Regions from separate parts of the Enterococcus sp. AAFC-DPL-6103 genome, predicted to be linked through region 2. Evidence: predicted binding sites of a transcription regulator. Region 2 holds the regulator's gene; each other region holds the start of a gene.
The links. Region 2 encodes CtsR, which represses protease genes until heat stress. Its sites were predicted from a motif close to TTGGTCAAAAAAGGTCAAANA; they were not measured.
Positions count from the first base shown of each region.

Region 1: a site for CtsR is predicted at 3,909-3,929, ahead of AC4BC3_RS08125 (ATP-dependent Clp protease ATP-binding subunit). Genes of this name have one in related genera too.
Region 3: a site for CtsR is predicted at 3,291-3,311, ahead of clpP (ATP-dependent Clp endopeptidase proteolytic subunit ClpP). Genes of this name have one in related genera too.

Region 1 is NZ_CM177102.1:1,690,752-1,697,352, reverse strand. It holds gene AC4BC3_RS08145 (helix-turn-helix domain-containing protein) at 1-81, shown strand, start outside; gene AC4BC3_RS08140 (hypothetical protein) at 108-308, shown strand; gene AC4BC3_RS08135 (flagellar motor switch protein) at 614-868, shown strand; gene AC4BC3_RS08130 (DUF1827 family protein) at 1,011-1,334, opposite strand; gene AC4BC3_RS08125 (ATP-dependent Clp protease ATP-binding subunit) at 1,548-3,785, opposite strand; gene AC4BC3_RS08120 (phosphocarrier protein HPr) at 4,364-4,630, shown strand; gene ptsP (phosphoenolpyruvate--protein phosphotransferase) at 4,630-6,357, shown strand; gene AC4BC3_RS08110 (LTA glycolipid anchor biosynthesis glycosyltransferase, IagA/BgsA family) at 6,544-6,601, shown strand, end outside.
Region 2 is NZ_CM177102.1:2,592,703-2,599,303, forward strand. It holds gene AC4BC3_RS12450 (peptidase U32 family protein) at 1-331, opposite strand, end outside; gene AC4BC3_RS12455 (peptidase U32 family protein) at 351-1,274, opposite strand; gene AC4BC3_RS12460 (ATP-dependent Clp protease ATP-binding subunit) at 1,442-3,928, opposite strand; gene AC4BC3_RS12465 (CtsR family transcriptional regulator) at 3,935-4,402, opposite strand; tRNA gene AC4BC3_RS12470 (tRNA-Arg) at 4,548-4,621, opposite strand; tRNA gene AC4BC3_RS12475 (tRNA-Pro) at 4,676-4,749, opposite strand; tRNA gene AC4BC3_RS12480 (tRNA-Arg) at 4,767-4,840, opposite strand; tRNA gene AC4BC3_RS12485 (tRNA-Leu) at 4,852-4,937, opposite strand; tRNA gene AC4BC3_RS12490 (tRNA-Gly) at 4,954-5,025, opposite strand; tRNA gene AC4BC3_RS12495 (tRNA-Thr) at 5,036-5,108, opposite strand; tRNA gene AC4BC3_RS12500 (tRNA-Leu) at 5,131-5,212, opposite strand; tRNA gene AC4BC3_RS12505 (tRNA-Lys) at 5,220-5,292, opposite strand; tRNA gene AC4BC3_RS12510 (tRNA-Val) at 5,296-5,368, opposite strand; rRNA gene rrf (5S ribosomal RNA) at 5,382-5,497, opposite strand; rRNA gene AC4BC3_RS12520 (23S ribosomal RNA) at 5,590-6,601, opposite strand, start outside.
Region 3 is NZ_CM177102.1:1,933,615-1,940,215, forward strand. It holds gene hflX (GTPase HflX) at 1-735, opposite strand, end outside; gene miaA (tRNA (adenosine(37)-N6)-dimethylallyltransferase MiaA) at 732-1,661, opposite strand; gene AC4BC3_RS09215 (glycerophosphodiester phosphodiesterase) at 1,669-2,400, opposite strand; gene AC4BC3_RS09220 (hypothetical protein) at 2,681-3,208, opposite strand; gene clpP (ATP-dependent Clp endopeptidase proteolytic subunit ClpP) at 3,392-3,985, shown strand; gene AC4BC3_RS09230 (TetR/AcrR family transcriptional regulator) at 4,245-4,823, opposite strand; gene nfsA (oxygen-insensitive NADPH nitroreductase) at 4,856-5,596, opposite strand; gene AC4BC3_RS09240 (MFS transporter) at 5,807-6,601, opposite strand, start outside.

The sequences.
Region 1 (6,601 bases), 900 kb from region 2:
ATTTCGATGGAATTCAAAATTGAAAAGAAAGTAGCATTTCAACTGGTAGGTGTGTCTAAGCGTGTATCCATCCAGTTTTGAGGGAGAAAAACCAAAGAATTGTTGAATTGGCACAATCAATCACCAAAAAACAGCGGGAAGAGATGGACCAATTAGGTGACCTATATTCTCACCAAGTAGTAAATGCTTCTTATCATTTTGATGAGGGAAGATTAGCAGAAACAAGAAGGTTGGCCCCTATGATTGGCTGGACAAATGATCAAGAGAATTTGGCTAGTGAAATCTGGCTAGTAGTTACCAAAAAATAAGCAATGATTAATAAGTGTGAGATTGATACCAAGGACATTAAAATTTTGTTACACAAGGTTGGGATGAATTTAAATTCCAACCTTTTTATTTTGGTTTAATCGAATAAACCGACGAGATAGAATCAATTACTATAAAATAAATTGGAACTCACACAATCACAATAGTAAAAAATATTTCTTGATTTTTTACTAGGAATAAGAGTATTGATTTTTTTATACGATTTCTCAAAAAAAAATTTAAAAAGAAAAAAATTTTTTCTTTTTTGCGTATATAAACTTAAAAAAGGAAAGTGAGGTGGAAAATAATGGAGACAGAGTGGCAAAAACGAGAACGAAAATTGAAGAAAAAAACGGAGATGTTAAGACTGTGCCGACTATTGGATATTGAAAATTGGGATCAAAATCAGGCAATCAGTAGCGAAATCAAAAAAATAGTTAGCGGAGTAACTCGAAAGCCAGAAGTTAACAATCAAAAGGATATGAAAAGTCAAAAAGAACAAAGCTTCAAAGAAACAAAAAAATCAAGAGATAAGCCGAATGTTGTAAAAGAAAATCAGTGAGAAAAGAATCGACTAGCTACCATTATATGTATACATGAATGGTAATATAGAAAAACATGATTATCTCAAATTAAGAAAAACAGAAAAAATAAGCCTGATCAACAAGAATTGATGAACAATTCAAGTAGATCAGGCTTATTTTTTAATTATATGCTAATTCTTGTCCCAATGGTTGTTTTGGAATAGAAATCTCAACCATACCTTCAAGTTCGATAACTGTGATGTCTTCTTTGCGATAGTCTGCGTCATGGAGTTTATTCAAGAAGTATTTTTGTACTTCTTGAATTTCATTTTGGCGGATATTTCGCTTATGATTCACTAGCAAAATTTCATTGTGTCCAGGTGCTTCAGTATAGACAACTGTGGTATTTCCCATGCTATAAACTTTGACCATATGTGCGTCGGTATTTTCTAATTGATTTAATACAAGGCGTGAATGGCTATTCGTCACGTTTACTAATTTCATGGCGCTCACCTCTCTTCTTTACGCATAAGTACATAAGTAACAGAATTATTTACCTAATTATAATTTTTTTCTCATAAAATGAAAAGTAATTTGCATTGTTATTTGAAAATAAATGAAGAAGAAAAGCCGAACTTTCTAAGAAATTTGTAAAACAAATGGAAGAAAGCTCGACTTCTTTTTCGAGTGAATACTGCAAAAATTTTTAGTTGCTGACTATTCGGCAGTTTCAGAGTTTGATTCTTTTGCCAAACGTTCAGGTTTCGATGTAATAACGATTCGGTTTTCTTTATCTAGTTTGGCTTTCAAGTCATGAATGGTTGGATGATCTAGATAAAATTCCGCGATTCCGTCTTCAATTTGTTCTTGGATTGTGCGACGAAGTGGACGTGCGCCCATGGATGGATCATATCCTAGATCAACTAATTTTTCTTTGACATTTTCTGGTACTTCAATATGAAGTTGTTGTACTGCTAACATATCATTCACATCGTTCAGCATTAAAGTAACGATTGACATCAAATCTTCTTTTGATAAAGCACTGAATTCAATGATACCGTCAAAACGGTTCAAGAATTCTGGTGTGAAATAATTGTTTAATTGATTCAAGACAGAACGAGTAACGCCTTCTCTCGCCGCACCAAAACCAACATTTGCTTCCACTTTACCTGTGCCAGCATTACTTGTCATAATGATGATCGTATCTTTGAAGCTGACTGTCCGACCTTGTGCATCTGTCAAACGACCATCATCCAAAATTTGCAAGAACATGTGTAAGACATCTGGATGTGCCTTTTCAACTTCATCAAGCAAGATTAGGCTATATGGATTGCGGCGGACTTTTTCAGTTAGTTGACCTGCTTCTTCATAACCAATATAGCCAGGAGGGGAACCAATCAATTTTGATACGCTGTGTTTTTCCATGTATTCAGACATGTCGAAACGAATCATTGAATCCTCAGAACCAAATAACTCGAAAGCTAACTGTTTAGCAAGTTCTGTTTTTCCAACACCAGTAGGTCCAACAAATAAGAATGAACCAATTGGGCGGTCTTTTTTACTTAAGCCGACACGGTTACGTCGAATGGCTTTTGCAACGCGTTCAACCGCATTGTCTTGACCGATAACGTGTGCTTTCAAATCCGTTGCAAGATTTTTAAGCTGTGTTTGTTCTTTTTCTTTTAATTCGCCAACGGGAATGCCTGTGCGTTGTTCAACGATTTTTTCCATATCTTTTTCTGTGATGACTGGTGTTTCTTCATCAGTGATTTGTTTTTCTTTCATTTTTTGCAGTTTATTGATTTGATCACGGTAATAAGCTGCTTTTTCAAAGTCCTCTTCATTAGAAGCCTGTGTTTTTTGTTTTTCAGCTTCTTGTAATTTTTTATCAATCGTTTTTGGATCAACGATTTGAATAGTTAAGTTTTTCTTTGAACCAGTTTCATCTAATAAATCAATTGCTTTATCAGGTAGAAAGCGATCTTGCACGTAACGATTAGATAAAACAGCAGCAGCTTTGATTGCTTCATCAGTATATTTTACATGATGATAGTCTTCATAACGTTTTTGTAAACCTTTTAAAATACTGATTGTTTCATCAACAGTTGGTTCATCGACGCGGACAGGTTGCATCCGACGTTCGAGTGCAGCATCTTTTTCAATAATTCGATATTCATTCAAAGTCGTAGCACCCACCATTTGAAGCTCGCCACGAGCCAAAGCAGGTTTTAAAATATTTCCAGCATCCATGTTTCCATCGCCAGCAGCACCTGCACCGACGATCTCATGAACTTCATCAATAAATAAGATGACATTTTCTGCTTGTGTGATCTCTTCAATCAATTTTTGCATGCGTTCTTCAAATTGACCGCGAATGCCAGTTCCTTGAACTAAAGAAACGACATCCAGACGAATGACTTCTTTGTCCATCAGTTTTTGAGGAACATCACCATCAACGATTTTTTGCGCTAATCCCTCAACAACTGCTGTTTTACCAACACCGGGTTCACCAATTAAAACAGGATTATTTTTTGTTCGGCGGTTGAGGATCTCAACCACGCGTTTAATTTCTTCATCACGACCGATGACTGGATCGATGTCACCTTGGCGAGCTTGCTCGGTAATATTAATGCCATACTCTCCAAGTAAACCTTCAGGATTTCCTTGTGGGGGTTGTCCACCGTTGAAATTATTTCCGCCACCGAATTGAGTAGGTGGTGTTTGTTCATAACTATTTCCTTGTTGTTGCATTTGATTAGACATTGAACGGAATAGATCGTCAAGACTACCAAATCCAAATGGATCGTTTTGGGCCATGTTTGTCAGACCTCCATTTTTTTGATTTTTGATTTTTTGATAACAGCTCTGGCAATAATCTAATTGCGCACGATGTCCGTTAACTGTTGCGTATAAATGAATCGTTGCTTCATTTTTGCCACAATTTTGACAAAGCATGTGTTGTTCACGTCCTTTCACAAAATGGGTTGCATCTTTATTTTACAACGCATATTTCAAGAGGTAAAAAGAAAACACTTATCTTTTTTCCAATTATTAGTTAGTTGAGAAGGTAAAGAAAGTCTATTGACCATTTTTGACCTTTGAATTTATTATACTAAAAAAAAGAAGAGAATCAACTATTTTTACTCGAATCAATTCTGTATTTAAATTAGCGTAATAAAGGCATGTCTAGTAGAAAGGATGTTTGAAGCTACATAACAAGTTTTGTTCTTTTTATTAAGAAGGTAGGGAGTAAAAAATTTGTGTGATTTGTCAAAAAAAAGAAGATAAAATACTTGGTAATTGTTGGAAACGCAATCAATGGACGAATGCGAAAGAGTAAATCCAATAACGAAAAGAAAAGAAGTTTAAATAAAATACTTTTCGCTGAATTTGAATGAAAACTGTTGTATCTGTCGACAAAAAATGGTAATCTTTACAAATGAAAGGGTAAAGCTTTATTAGAAATCTTCTGGATTGCTAAAAAAGAAAACCCTCACATAAAAACAACACTCACTTAAAGGAGACCGATCAATATGGAAAAGAAAGAATTTCACGTAGTAGCAGAAACTGGGATCCACGCACGTCCAGCTACATTATTAGTACAAACAGCAAGCAAATTTAACTCTGATGTAAACTTAGAGTATAAAGGTAAATCAGTAAACTTGAAATCTATCATGGGCGTTATGTCTTTAGGTGTAGGTCAAGGTTCTGACGTTACAATTACAGCTGAAGGTGCTGACGAAGCAGACGCTATGGCAGCTATCGTAGAAACAATGAAGAAAGAAGGCTTATCTGAATAATGGTTGAAATGCTAAAAGGGATTGCCGCTAGTGACGGTGTAGCCGTTGCAAAAGCTTACCTGCTAGTTCAACCGGATTTATCATTCAGTAAGACAACAGTAGAAGATACAGATGCTGAAGAAACTCGTTTAGATGCTGCATTATCAAAATCTACTGAAGAATTGCAACAAATTCGTGAAAAAGCAGCGCAAAGCTTAGGTGAAGCAGAAGCGCAAGTATTTGATGCTCATTTGATGGTTCTATCAGACCCAGAAATGATTGGTCAAATCAAGCAAAATATTAAAGATAACAGTGTGAATGCTGAATCAGCTCTTAAAGAAGTAACTGATATGTATATTGGCATGTTTGAAGCTATGGATGACAACGCTTATATGCAAGAACGTGCTGCTGATATTCGTGACGTTGCAAAACGTATTTTAGCGCATCTATTAGGTGTGAACTTGCCAAATCCTTCAATGATCAATGAAGAAGTTGTCGTTGTTGCCCATGATTTGACACCAAGTGACACAGCTCAATTAGATCGTACATTCGTTAAAGCTTTTGTGACTGATATTGGTGGACGTACTTCTCACTCTGCGATTATGGCTCGTTCTTTAGAAATTCCAGCAATCGTTGGAACAAAAGAAATCACTGCTAAAGTAAAAGAAGGCCAAATGTTGGCTGTTAATGGTATCGAAGGTGACGTTATCATCGAACCAACAGACGAACAAAAGGCTGAATTTACTAAAGCAGGCGAATCTTATGCTGCACAAAAAGCAGAATGGGAAAAATTAAAAAATGCTGAAACAGTTACAGCTGATGGCAAGCATTTTGAATTGGCTGCAAATATCGGAACGCCAAAAGATTTAGTTGGTGTTCATAACAACGGCGGAGAAGCTGTTGGTCTTTATCGTACAGAATTCTTATACATGGATTCTCCAGACTTCCCTACAGAAGATGACCAATATGAAGCTTATAAAGCTGTCTTAGAAGGTATGGAAGGTAAACCTGTTGTTGTTCGTACAATGGACATCGGTGGGGACAAAGAACTGCCTTACTTACAATTACCACACGAAATGAACCCATTCTTAGGGTATCGTGCACTACGTATCAGCTTGTCTGAACAAGGTGACGATATGTTCCGCACACAAATGCGTGCATTATTACGCGCCTCTGTTCATGGTAACTTGCGTATCATGTTCCCAATGGTAGCTACTTTGAAAGAATTCCGTGCAGCAAAAGGAATCTTTGAAGATGAAAAACAAAAATTAATCAATGAAGGCGTGGAAGTATCTGATACGATCCAAGTCGGAATTATGATTGAAATTCCTGCCGCAGCTGTTATTGCTGACAAGTTTGCTAAGGAAGTTGACTTCTTCTCAGTAGGTACAAATGACTTGATCCAATACACTATGGCTGCTGACCGCATGAACGAACGTGTTTCATATCTATATCAACCTTACAATCCATCAATCTTACGTTTAATTAAAAACGTAATTGACGCAGCACATGCTGAAGGCAAATGGGCTGGAATGTGTGGAGAAATGGCTGGAGATCAAACAGCCGTGCCTCTATTAGTTGGTATGGGCTTAGATGAGTTCTCAATGAGTGCAACATCTATCCTCAAAACACGTAGCTTGATGAAACGTTTAGATACAACGAAAATGGCTGAACTTGCTGATCGCGCGTTGAAAGACTGCGATACAATGGAAGAAGTCGTTGAGCTTGTAAATGAATACGTAAAATAAGTTTGATTGTTAAGTGTTAGAAATTTTGCTAATTTAGTGAGATTTCTAACACTTTTTTGTTTTCTCAAAATCGAATTAGTTTTTTCAATTGAATCGCTTACTTTTAAAGTTGTTGAAAAATAGGGCTTAAGTTTGAGTGACAGTTTCATGGCTATGTTATACTATAGAGGAGAAGGGGGACGTAAGGTGAAAGTATTATTATATTTTGAAAGTGAAAAAATACTTGCAAAATCTGGGATTGGAC
Region 2 (6,601 bases):
CACAAATTTCAATTAATGCTGGATCAGAAACAATCACAGCAGAAATACCCACATCACGTAAACTGCGGAAAAATTCTCCTGCTCCTTCTTCATTTCCTTCATGTGTCACCATATTTGCAGCTACATAAACTTTTGCTTGATGTTCTTTTGCAAAAGCAACACCTTCAGCCATTTCTTCATAAGTGAAGTTACCCGCACGACTCCTTAATCCATAAGCATTTCCACCGATATATACAGCATCAGCACCATAATGAATAGCAGTTTTTAATTTTTCTAATGTTCCAGCCGGAGCTAGGACTTCCGGACGTTTTAATTTCTTTTTGGTTGTCATTTTTCTTTCGTCATACTCCTTATTTGATTGAAGTAGGATCAATATAAAAGAATCCTGTATCCAATTCTCGATTTTCTGGATGCAATTTACGAACCTTCTCTGTTAATTCGATTGCTATTTCTTCGTTCCAACTTCCTGCTAAAATATAATTTTTTGCTTCGACAAATAACTCAGCAATTTCAACGAAAGCATCTCCTGAAGTAAATAAACCATCTAATTTCCAAGTTCGATAATGATAAGTATTTAATTGTTCCAACTCATTCATTAAATTCAAATCATTACTTGCAAAGATATGTGTACCGTGACTATCCTCATAAATCGAATAGTGAGTTTCTTCTTTTTTAGGTTCAGAAATGAAAAGACCTCTTTCACGTCCAACTTCCTCTGTTTGTTGTGTGTAATTATAATAATTTTGTAATAATGGTCGTTTGGATTGATGGATACAAGTTGCTCCGTATACTAAAATTTCTGTTGGAACTACTAGTGATTCTGCCATCGATTTCATTTCATCAAAAGGAACTTCCCTCGATAAAACTGCACCAACTGCTCCTTTTTTACTCCAAAAATTGATTTGGCGTGAGCTCGTTACAAGTGTTTCGCCATCATAGACAAATGGCAAACGTAACTCTGGATTTTTCTTCATCGTATAAATAATTCCAGTGTCGCCTACTGTAATGACATCTGTTCCAATTTCTTTTAAAAATTGAAGATATTCTGGCACTTTCTTCATTTTTTCAGGATGAATAATGCCGTTGACAGCGATATTCGCTTTTTTTCCATATTTATGTGCTAATTCAACTAATTCGCGCTGTTCATTTCTAGTAAATGAAGCGGGCAAACGTAAACCGAATTGTTCTTCTCCAAAATATAAAGTGTCAACTCCAGCGTTTAATAATTCTTCTGCTTGATTAAATGATTCAACAGTAGTTATGATTTCGATCATAGTTACCTCCTTCTACAACCTCATAATAGTAGCATAGGTCTAAAAACTTTCCAATAGTCCTTATATTTAAAGTTGGATTTTCGAAAATATATTTTGGTCTTTAGTTAAACAGTAAAAAATGGCACAAAAATCAAAATTGATTTTTGTGCCATTTATCAAAGTTAAATTCAGACAGAAACGATTTCCTTTTTAATTTTTGGTTCTCTAACATTCAAAGTGATTTTTCCTTTTGAACCACCAATAGTTACTCGATCACCTAGATGAATTTCTCCACTAAGCAAAGCTTCACTTAATCGATCTTCAACTTCTTTTTGAAGTGCACGACGGATTGGACGAGCACCATACTCTGGATCAAAACCAGCTTTACCAATGATATCAATCGCTGCTTGGGTAATTTTCACTTCAATGTCTTGGTCTGCTAAACGTTTTACAATCGCTTTGCTCATAATTTGAACAATTTCACGAATTTCTTCTTTGTTCAGAGAGTGGAAGACTACTGTTTCATCAATTCTGTTCAAGAATTCGGGGCGAAAAGCTTTCTTTAATTCTTCTAAGATTCTTTTTTGCATTGCTTTATGATCTTTCGTTACATCTTGGACATTAAATCCGACATTTTTTTCTTCTCTAATTTGTGTCGCACCAATGTTCGATGTCATAATTAGAATTGTATTTCTAAAATCAACTTTTCTTCCCTTAGAATCTGTCAAATGACCATCATCAAGTACTTGCAATAGTAAATTAAAAACATCTGGATGTGCTTTTTCAACTTCATCTAACAAGATAACTGAATAGGGTTTTTGACGAATTTTTTCTGTTAATTGTCCACCTTCATCATAACCAACATATCCTGGAGGCGAGCCAATCAAACGACTAGTACTATATTTTTCCATAAATTCAGACATATCTACACGAATTAATGATTCTTCGCTACCAAACATCACTTCAGATAATGCTTTTGCAAGTTCTGTTTTCCCGACACCTGTTGGCCCAAGAAACATGAATGAACCAATCGGTCGTTGTGGATCTTTCAAACCACTTCGTGCACGACGGATTGCTCTAGAAACTGCTTTAACCGCTTCATCTTGTCCTACTACTCGTTCATGTAATAATGCTTCTAATTCTAATAAACGTTCGCTTTCTTTTTTCTCCAGTTGCTGTAATGGAACGCCTGTCCATTCAGAAACTACTGTTGCGACATCTTCATCAGTCACTCGATTGGCATAACCATTCGTATTTTTTTCTTCAATCAATAAAAGTTTTTCAAGTTTTTGTGTAGCTTTCTTTTCTTTATTACGCAAAAGGGCCGCGGTTTCAAAATCTTGTTTCTGAATGGCTCTTTCTTTCTCAATAACCAAACGCTCAATCTCAGCTTTAACTACTGTAGTCTCGCTTACATCACTTGTTTGATCTAACCGAACTTTTGCTGCAGATTCATCAATCAAATCAATTGCCTTATCTGGAAGTTGCCTTGAATTGATGTAGCGAACAGAAAGAGTAACGGCGGCACGCAAAGCTTCGTCTGTAATTGCTACACCATGATGCTCTTCATAACGTGAACGTAGACCTCGCAAAATTTCTTCTGCTTCTTCAGTTGAAGGTTCATCGACTTGAATACGCGCAAAACGTCTTTCTAAAGCAGAATCTTTTTCAATATATTTTTGGTATTCATTTAAAGTTGTCGCACCAATTGTTTGAAGCTCACCACGCGCTAACGCTGGTTTTAAAATATTTGATGCATCAATTGCGCCTTCCGCACCACCTGCACCTATCAGTGTATGCAACTCATCAATGAACAAAATAACTTGACCATCATTGTAAATTTCATCAATTACTTTCTTCATACGATCTTCAAATTCACCACGATATTTTGTTCCTGCTACTAAAGAACCCATATCTAACATCATCAAACGTTTTGAACGCATTTCTTCAGGTACTTCACCTAGAATAATTTTCTGAGCCAATCCTTCGGCGATAGCTGTTTTACCTACACCTGGTTCCCCAACAAGGACTGGATTATTTTTTGTTCGTCGACTTAATACTTGGATTACTCTTTTTACTTCTTTTGAACGACCTACAACAGGATCTAATTTATTTTCTTTAGCTAGTTTGGTTAAATCGCGAGCTAACGAGTCTAAAGTTGGTGTTCCTTTAACAGTTTGGCGCTTGTCTTGTGGATTTCTGCGACGACTAGCATTATTTTTAAGACCTTCATTCATGCCCATTTTTCGTTTAAGTATTTGACGAACAGTAGCAACATCTACTCCTAAGTTAATAAGAATACGTGTAGCCATAATACTCTCATCTTTCAACAAACTAGATAAAATTTGTTCTGTACCTATTTTTTGAATATTCATTTTTTTTGCTTCGCTATTTGCTAGTGCAAAAACTTGTTTCATTCGTGGTGAGTATGGAAGATAAATTCCTTCTACATACTTATTTACGCCACCATAACCAATTAAATGTTCAATTTCTTCATAAATATCTGTTTCATTTACGCCTAACTCACGTAAAACTTTCCCAGCAATTCCATTAGGTTCTAAAACTAAAGCTAATAAAATATGCTCAGAACTAACAGATTGGTGTTTTAATCTTTTTGCTTCATCTTGTGCGATTTCCAAGACTACTTGGGCCCGTTCATTAAAAAGTTCTTCCATCAATCTTCACTTCCCATCTTCATAACTTAACCGTTCTAAAAAAGCTCGTAGAATTCTAGCACGAATATGACCTTCCAGGTCACTGTAATTTAGAGTGCTTTTTGCAATAGCACTAAGCATTAAATTTCCTTCTTTTTTTGTAATCATTTTATCCTCATATAATTTTTGGATAATTGAAAATGAATCTTTTTCACTGATTGTTTCATCAAATAGCTGATTAATTTGGTCTAACATATGTCTCTTGTCAGAAATTCGAACTTTTGCAATTCTAATATAGCCACCACCGCCGCGTTTACTTTCTACTAAATAACCGCGTTGAATAGTAAAGCGAGTGTTTATAACATAATTTATTTGCGAAGGAACGCAGTTAAAGAGGTCTGCCATTTCAATCCTTCGAATCTCAATCATTTCATTTTCTTCTAAAATTTTTTTTATATATGACTCAATTAAATCCGAGGTATTTTGATGTGCCATCTTCTTCATTCCCTTTGACTAATATTGACCTTAATTATAGCTAATTTAAACAAAGAATGAAAGGAGAATGCCTTTAGTTAATAAAAGTTTCAATAAAATACCATTTTAAACCAAAAAAAATACGGAATAAACTATTCCGTATTAACGCGCCCAAGAGGAGTCGAACCCCTAACCTTTTGATCCGTAGTCAAACACTCTATCCAGTTGAGCTATGGGCGCATATTCAATTTATAAAAATTATAAAACGAATTCAACAAAAAATCAATAAAAAAATCGGGAAGACAGGATTCGAACCTGCGACCCCTTGGTCCCAAACCAAGTGCTCTACCAAGCTGAGCTACTTCCCGAAAAAATAAAAAGACTACGCGCCCAAGAGGAGTCGAACCCCTAACCTTTTGATCCGTAGTCAAACACTCTATCCAGTTGAGCTATGGGCGCATATGTGTTAATGCCGAGGACCGGAATCGAACCGGTACGGTGATCACTCACCGCAGGATTTTAAGTCCTGTGCGTCTGCCAGTTCCGCCACCCCGGCGTTTTGATAATGGCAAAGCGGAAAACGGGGTTCGAACCCGCGACCCCCACCTTGGCAAGGTGGTGCTCTACCACTGAGCTATTTCCGCATAAACTTGATGCCGGCTAAAGGATTTGAACCCTCGACCCTCTGATTACAAATCAGATGCTCTACCAACTGAGCTAAGCCGGCTTGAATAGATATATTCATATAATGCGGGTGAAGGGACTTGAACCCCCACGCCGTAAGGCGCTAGATCCTAAATCTAGTGCGTCTGCCAATTCCGCCACACCCGCAAAAATATGAGCCGTACAGGGCTCGAACCTGTGACCCTCTGATTAAAAGTCAGATGCTCTACCAACTGAGCTAACGGCTCATATGGAGGTTAACGGGTTCGAACCGCTGACCCTCTGCTTGTAAGGCAGATGCTCTCCCAACTGAGCTAAACCTCCATTGATAACTTAAGCGTGGCGACGTCCTACTCTCACAAGGGGCAACCCCTCACTACAATCGGCGCTAAGAAGCTTAACTTCTGTGTTCGGCATGGTTACAGGTGTATCCTTCTCGCTATCGCCACCACACTGTGGTGTTATCTTATTGAGTTTGCTTTTGCTCACTCAAAACTGGATTTGAAGTAATCTCAAACTCTTCCGAGTTTTTTCTTTTACCATTCTTGGTTAAGTCCTCGATCGATTAGTATCAGTCCGCTCCATACATCACTGTACTTCCACTTCTGACCTATCTACCTGATCATCTCTCAGGGATCTTACTTTCTTAAAGAAATGGGAAATCTCATCTTGAGGTGGGCTTCACACTTAGATGCTTTCAGCGTTTATCCCTTCCCTACATAGCTACCCAGCAATGCCCTTGGCAGAACAACTGGTACACCAGCGGTAAGTCCATCCCGGTCCTCTCGTACTAAGGACAGCTCCTCTCAAATTTCCAACGCCCGCGACGGATAGGGACCGAACTGTCTCACGACGTTCTGAACCCAGCTCGCGTGCCGCTTTAATGGGCGAACAGCCCAACCCTTGGGACCGACTACAGCCCCAGGATGCGACGAGCCGACATCGAGGTGCCAAACCTCCCCGTCGATGTGGACTCTTGGGGGAGATAAGCCTGTTATCCCCAGGGTAGCTTTTATCCGTTGAGCGATGGCCCTTCCATGCGGAACCACCGGATCACTAAGCCCGACTTTCGTCCCTGCTCGACTTGTTGGTCTCGCAGTCAAGCTCCCTTCTGCCTTTACACTCTTCGAATGATTTCCAACCATTCTGAGGGAACCTTTGGGCGCCTCCGTTACCTTTTAGGAGGCGACCGCCCCAGTCAAACTGCCCATCTGACACTGTCTCCCACCACGATTAGTGGTGCGGGTTAGAGTGGCCATAACGCAGGGGTAGTATCCCACCAGCGCCTCCATCGAAACTAGCGTTCCGATTTCTACGGCTCCTACCTATCCTGTACATGCGGTACAGACACTCAATATCAAACTACAGTAAAGCTCCATGGGGTCTTTCCGTCCTGTCGCGGGTAACCTGCATCTTCACAGGTACTAAAATTTCACCGAGTCTCTCGTTGAGACAGTGCCCAAATCGTTACGCCTTTCGTGCGGGTCGGAACTTACCCGACAAGGAATTTCGCTACCTTAGGACCGTTATAGTTACGGCCGCCGTTTACTGGGGCTT
Region 3 (6,601 bases), 660 kb from region 2:
TTCAAATCCTTCAGGAAAATGCCATTTTTTCGTCAATGGATCAAGTGTTGCAAATAACTGATCCTTTGAATACGTATCTGCTTGGGTCAATAGATTTAAAATCGTTGATTTTCCAGCATTCGTGTAACCAATCAGACCAATTTGAAAAATCTCATTATTTTTTCGCTGTTGCCGATTACGCTCGCGATGTGCTTCAACTTCTTTCAGTTCACGTTTGACTGCATAGATTTTGTTGCGAATATGGCGACGATCCGTTTCCAGTTTTGTTTCACCAGGCCCTCTTGTTCCAATTCCCCCGCCTAAACGAGACAAAGTCTTCCCTTGCCCCACCAATCGTGGCAACAAATATTCAAGCTGTGCCAGCTCTACTTGCAGTTTGCCTTCTCTTGAACGTGCGCGCATCGCAAAAATATCTAAAATCAATTGTACTCGGTCGATAACCGGTAATCCTACGGTATCCGAAATGATTTGACTTTGTCGTGGCGTTAGCTCATGGTTAAAAATGATTAAATCTGCTTCATAAGCAGTTGCTTGCTGGACTAATTCTTCTAATTTTCCTTTACCAATCAATGTTTGGCGATCAACTTGCGGTCTTTTTTGTGTAAGCGAAAAAACCACTTCTCCTGCTGCAGTTTTCGTCAGTTGAATCAATTCTTTCATTGATTCTGCAAAATAATGTTGATTTTTTTCCGTTTCAACCCCGACAACCACCACTTTTTCTTTCTCTTCAATCATTGTGATTCCTCCAGCCATTTTTGAATTTCCGTTTCAATTACTTGTTGTTCCTCAGGCTGCTCTATTAAATCAAACCACTGAGCAGTTAGTCGATTTCTAAACCAAGTAAGTTGTCGTTTTGCATAACGTCTGGAATTTTGTTTGATTTGTTCTACGACTTCTGCTAAAGAACCCTGTCCGTTAAAATAAGGAAAAAATTCTTTGTACCCAATTCCTTGACTTGCTTGTGTATCACCTAATTGATAAACAAAATGTGCCTCATCCTCCAAACCAGCTTTTAGCATCAGATCCACTCGTAAATTGATTCGTTCATAAAGCTTCTCCCGGTTGGTATCCAAGCCAATCATGTAATAATCGTATAATTGTTTTGGTTGTTCTTTTGGGGCAGTAATGCTGAATCCAGTTGTTTCTAAAACTTCCAGCGCCCGGACAACTTTTCGCTGATTGTTCCAATGAATTTTTTCTGCAGCTTCTGGATCTTTTTCTTTAAGCATCCTCCACAAAGCCTCTTTTCCATATTCATCAGCAAATGTTTCGTATTTTTGGCGAACTAGTTTGGTTTCATCTTGTTGCTTATCTGCAGCACCCAATTGATAATCATAAAGTAAAGACTGAATATACAATCCTGTGCCCCCTGCAATAATTGGCAAATGACCTCTAGCCGTGATTTCAGTAATCAATTGTCTAGCAGACTGCTGAAAATCAGCAACTGAGTAACGTTGCGTCGGCTCGATCACATCAATCAAATGATGTGGTACGCCAGCCATTTCTTTTTTGGTGACCTTCGCTGTTCCAATGTCTAGTTTTTGGTACACTTGCAAGGAATCACCACTAATGATTTCCCCATTAAATTTTTTTGCTAATTCAATGCTCAAAGCTGTTTTACCAACAGCCGTTGGGCCAACAATTACTAATACTTTTTTCATAAGCATCCTACTTTTTCATAAATTGTTTCAGGCGAATGGCTCTCTCAGGATAATCAGTAATGATTCCTGTCACTCCAAGTCCATAGCACCAATTGATTTCTTCTTCTGTATTGATCGTCCATGGTCGAATAGGTTTATCAAACATTCCTACTTGTCCAGATTGTTCTTGCAACCAAGTCTTTTTGGGATGAACACCTTCGATAAATTCGTTTTCCTTTGCGTACATGATTTTATTTTTTGAAGTCCCTGTTAAAACATCTAATTGAACACCGGGTTCTAGTTTCGCCATGCGCTCTAGAGAAGCAAGGTTGAAACTGCAATACCCATGTTCAAACGGCCAAGACTGTTGCAACAAGGCAGAAACTTTATCCTCAATTTGAGGATATTCATACTTATCTGTCTTTAATTCGATCATTAATACACCGCGGTAGTTTTTTTGGAGCAAAAGGTTCAGTACCTCTTTTAAAGTTGGCACTTTTGCCGCAGAAAAATCTTTGCTAAACCAACTACCGGCGTTCAACTTTTTGATTTCTTCCAACGTTTTTTCGCGAAGTAATCCTTTACCATTTGTTGTTCGATCCACTTCTTCATCATGCATCACAACTATTTGGCCATCTGCACTAAGATGAACGTCTAACTCGATTCCATCTGAACCAACACGAACTGCTTCGGCAAATGCTGGCAATGTATTTTCAGGATGTGTTCCGCTACTCCCGCGATGTGCGTAAATCTGTACCATATTCATTCACTCCAATCGAGTACTATTGTAACATATGGAAGAAGTTCTAGCTCAAGCACTGACCCTAGCTGAACAAGGAACAAGTACTTCAAAGAACTCTCGCTGTTTTTATATAGCTACGCATTTTTTCGATTTTTTACTTTAAAAAGCTCACAAATAAATTTGTTGCTAAACGCATCCATCATACCAAGCTGAACCAATCTTTTAAGAAAGATTTTCTATCTGCAACAAAAAAGAACCCTGACTCTCGTCAAGGTTCTGCTGCTCATTGATTTTCTAGTTAGCTCCACACGTCATCTTTTGAAAAGAAACCGATTGGTTGTTTCGTCAGATTTTTTAATTGTAGTTTTTTCTCGTTGATCATCTCAGTCAAATTATCACTAAAGTTTTCTAAAATGACACGACCACCTTTATACGCATATCCACCTACTTTCATTGTTTCATCAGGTGAAAGAATTACTTTTCGATGGGCAATTGTTTTGAACAATTCATCTAAAATATAGTTAGGTAAATAAAAATTATTTTGTGTCGCATATGATTGCAAATAAGCAAAATCGTCAATCGTGATGTAGCAGTCATCAAATGCGTCAAAGCTGACATACTCTTCCATTAGAGTGGAACGTTTTTGCAAAATCTCATTGATTTTCTTATTCAATTGATTCAACGTTTCAATTTCTTTGACCTTTAGTTCTAATTCACGTCGACGTGTTTCTTTATTTTCTAAATGGCGCATCTGGATCGCCATGCCAAGATAGACAACCACTGCACCCAAAAGAACGCCGATAAAACCTATGATTCCCACTTCCAAATCTATTGCTCCTCCTTGTTTCTGTTCTCTTTTTATCATAACATAAAGAAGTCTTTCTTCGACCAATTTGTCGAAGTTTTTTCATTTGACCTTTGTTGACCAAAAAGGTATACTTCTTCTTAGGTATTTAAGAACACTTTGTGTTACACTAACTTTGAAAGAATTTTAAGGAGGAAATTTAGAATGAATTTAATTCCTACAGTTATCGAACAATCATCTCGTGGTGAAAGAGCCTACGATATTTATTCTCGTCTATTAAAAGACCGTATCATCATGTTGAGTGGACAAGTAACAGATGATCTTGCAAATTCGATCATTGCACAATTGCTTTTCCTTGATGCTCAAGACTCTGAAAAAGATATTTATCTTTATATCAACTCTCCAGGTGGATCTGTGACAGCAGGTATGGCCATTTATGACACAATGAACTTTGTCAAAGCAGATGTCCAAACAATCGTTATGGGGATGGCTGCTTCAATGGGTAGCTTCTTACTAACCGCTGGTACAAAAGGCAAACGTTTTGCTTTGCCAAATGCAGAAATCATGATTCACCAACCACTTGGTGGCGCACAAGGTCAAGCAACTGAAATTGAAATTGCTGCACGCCACATTTTACAAACTCGTGAACGCTTAAACAAAATCTTAGCTGAACGTACAGGTCAACCACTTGAAGTCATCGAAAAAGATACTGATCGTGACAATTATATGACTGCTCAGCAAGCAAAAGATTATGGCTTGATCGACGAAGTAATGGAAAACAACTCTGCTTTGAAGTAAACGGCTAACAGACCAGCACAATTTAACTTTGATCAGTGATAGAATTTCTTATAATTGAAAAGACACAAAAAGAACCAGCCTTATCGTTAATAAGGCTGGTTCTTTTTTAGATAAATTTTTTCCTAAACACTTGATCTGAAGTGATATTTCTCTTGCTCCGTATTTTTCGGGCTACTTTTCTTTATATAAGAGCGTTTCGGTGACATTCGTTATTAACAGTCTGGCAAGAAAATGATTCACTCACACATTGCATGCTCACTCAAAAAGCTGCCATGGCATTTGCTACGATCGTTTTCGCCATTTCTTCACTTTGAACAGACGCATTTAATGTTCGCAAGCCATAATAACTCGTTAGAAACATCGTTGTTAATTCTGTTGCAGTTTTAGCTGTGTTTAATTCCTTCTCATCTATACTACGTTGAATTTCCATCTGGATTTTTTGCCCTAGTACATCCACATGTTTTTTGGTCCAGTGAACAACGGCTTCATCCGTTTTTCCCCGTTCTATAGCTGCATTGATCAGGTAGCATCCTTGTCTTTGATCGCCAAAATCCACCGCTACTGCCCAATTCAATAAATTTTCTAACCGTTGCTTGAGCGCGATTGGCTGCGACAAGAGCGCAATTTGTTCTTCCAACCAAAGTTCATGGTAATATTTCAGCGTTTCAACATATAGTGCATGTTTAGTTTCAAACGCGTTGTAAAAACTACCTTTGCCGACTCCGATCTTCCGACATAAATGATCAGTGGAACATGCCTCATACCCACGTGCCCAAAATTCATTCATCGCCTTTTCAATTAATTCTTCTTTGCTACATTTTCTTGGTCTTCCTGTCATAAAAAGAGTCACCTACCATTTCTGATCAAAATTTATTTTTTAGCCATGCCTTGTTGATTTAGGAAAGGTTTCGTTTCCGTTCTTGGTAATCTTTTTAGACTACTTAAGACACTTTCAGCCCAAGAATGTTTCTTAGCGCCACCTGTTCGATGGGCATAATAATTTTTTGTTTGTTCTTCATATTCATCCACTACTCGGTCTGTCTCATTATTGTATTTATTGACATGATAAATACCTGTAATCGGCATTCTAGGCTTCAAGTCATTTCGTACTTTAGGATAACCGATAACTAATCCAAAGATTGGGAAAACATATTCTGGTAATTCCAGCATTTCAGAAATTTCTACGATGGCGTCACGGATTCCCCCAATGTAACATACGCCCATCCCCATTGATTCTGCTGCTATTGTCATGTTTTGGGCAGCTAAGCTCGCATCTACCGTCCCTACTAAAGTAGCATCTATTCCTTCGAGTGTCAGTTGAATATCAACATTCCTTTTTTTAGCTAATTTATTTAGTCTTTGCATATCTGCGCAAAAGATAAAAAAGTGACTGCCTTCAGCAATAAATGGTTGGTTGCCCGCTAATCGAGCAATTTTTCTTTTGAGCTCTTCCTCTTCGATTCCGATAATCGAATATGCTTGCAAAAAACTGGATGAGGAAGCTGCTTGAGCAGAAAGAATCAATTCTTTCACTTGCGTCTCTGACATTTTTTTATCTGAAAATTGTCGAACAGAAACATGCTTTTGTAATAAATCAATGGTTTCATTCATACTAATTCGTTCCTTTCATTCCGTACTATTTTTTTAGTTTATCATTTTTGTACCAATCAGTCAAAAATCATTTTTTCAAAAGTTAGTAAATAAATTTGGGAACTCTAAATCGATACGCCGTTTTCTTTTTGCTATCCAGGCTATTCTTATGGCTTTATTCATTACAAAAAACAGTCAGAACTAAGTCCTGACTGTTTTGTTTTAACTTACTCATGATGCTTTTTTGTTTTGGGCTTCAATAACTTTCTTTTGCTCTAAATCAGCTTTTATTTGCGGATAAATTGTATCTAAATGATAAAATAGCATGGTTACTATCGAACAAATAATCAAGAATATTGGGACATAAAGATACATTGCTTGGATGGCAAAAATTGTTCGTTCAGTTTGCACAGCTGCTCCGGGCTGATACATTCCCCAAGCTAACAATCCACTTGCTAGTCCACCAGAAATTGCCTGTGCTACTTTTCCTAAAAAGCCATTGATTGCTGAAAGAGAACCAGAGACATTGATCCCTGTCTTCCATTCCCCAAAATCAACTGAATCTGCTTGCATAGAAAAATAAATACTTTCTTTCACACCATAACCAATTGCTGAAATAAAAGCCCCTACTAGAATGCCTGGTATACGACTAGCTGCAAACATGATCACGATTAAACCAACTAACTGGATACCCGAAGACAAAAGATACAAGTTTCGTTTGCCAAATAATTTAGCAAGCAGCGGGACGAAAAAGTTTGCAAACATTGGGACAATCGACATAATCGTTGCTACCGTAACTGACAGTGATTTGCTGCCGACGACAACAGAAAAATAATAAACTAACGCACTTGATTGAATAAAGAAACTAGTCCACATAAAAAGAATATTGACGGCAAAGACCAACCAAGGTTTATTTTGTTTTAACGAAGTCAAAACTGTCTTAAGTGAGGGATTTTTCACCCCATGGACTGGTAATTCTCGAACATTGAAGAACGTAAAAAAGAATAAAAGACAACTAATAATTCC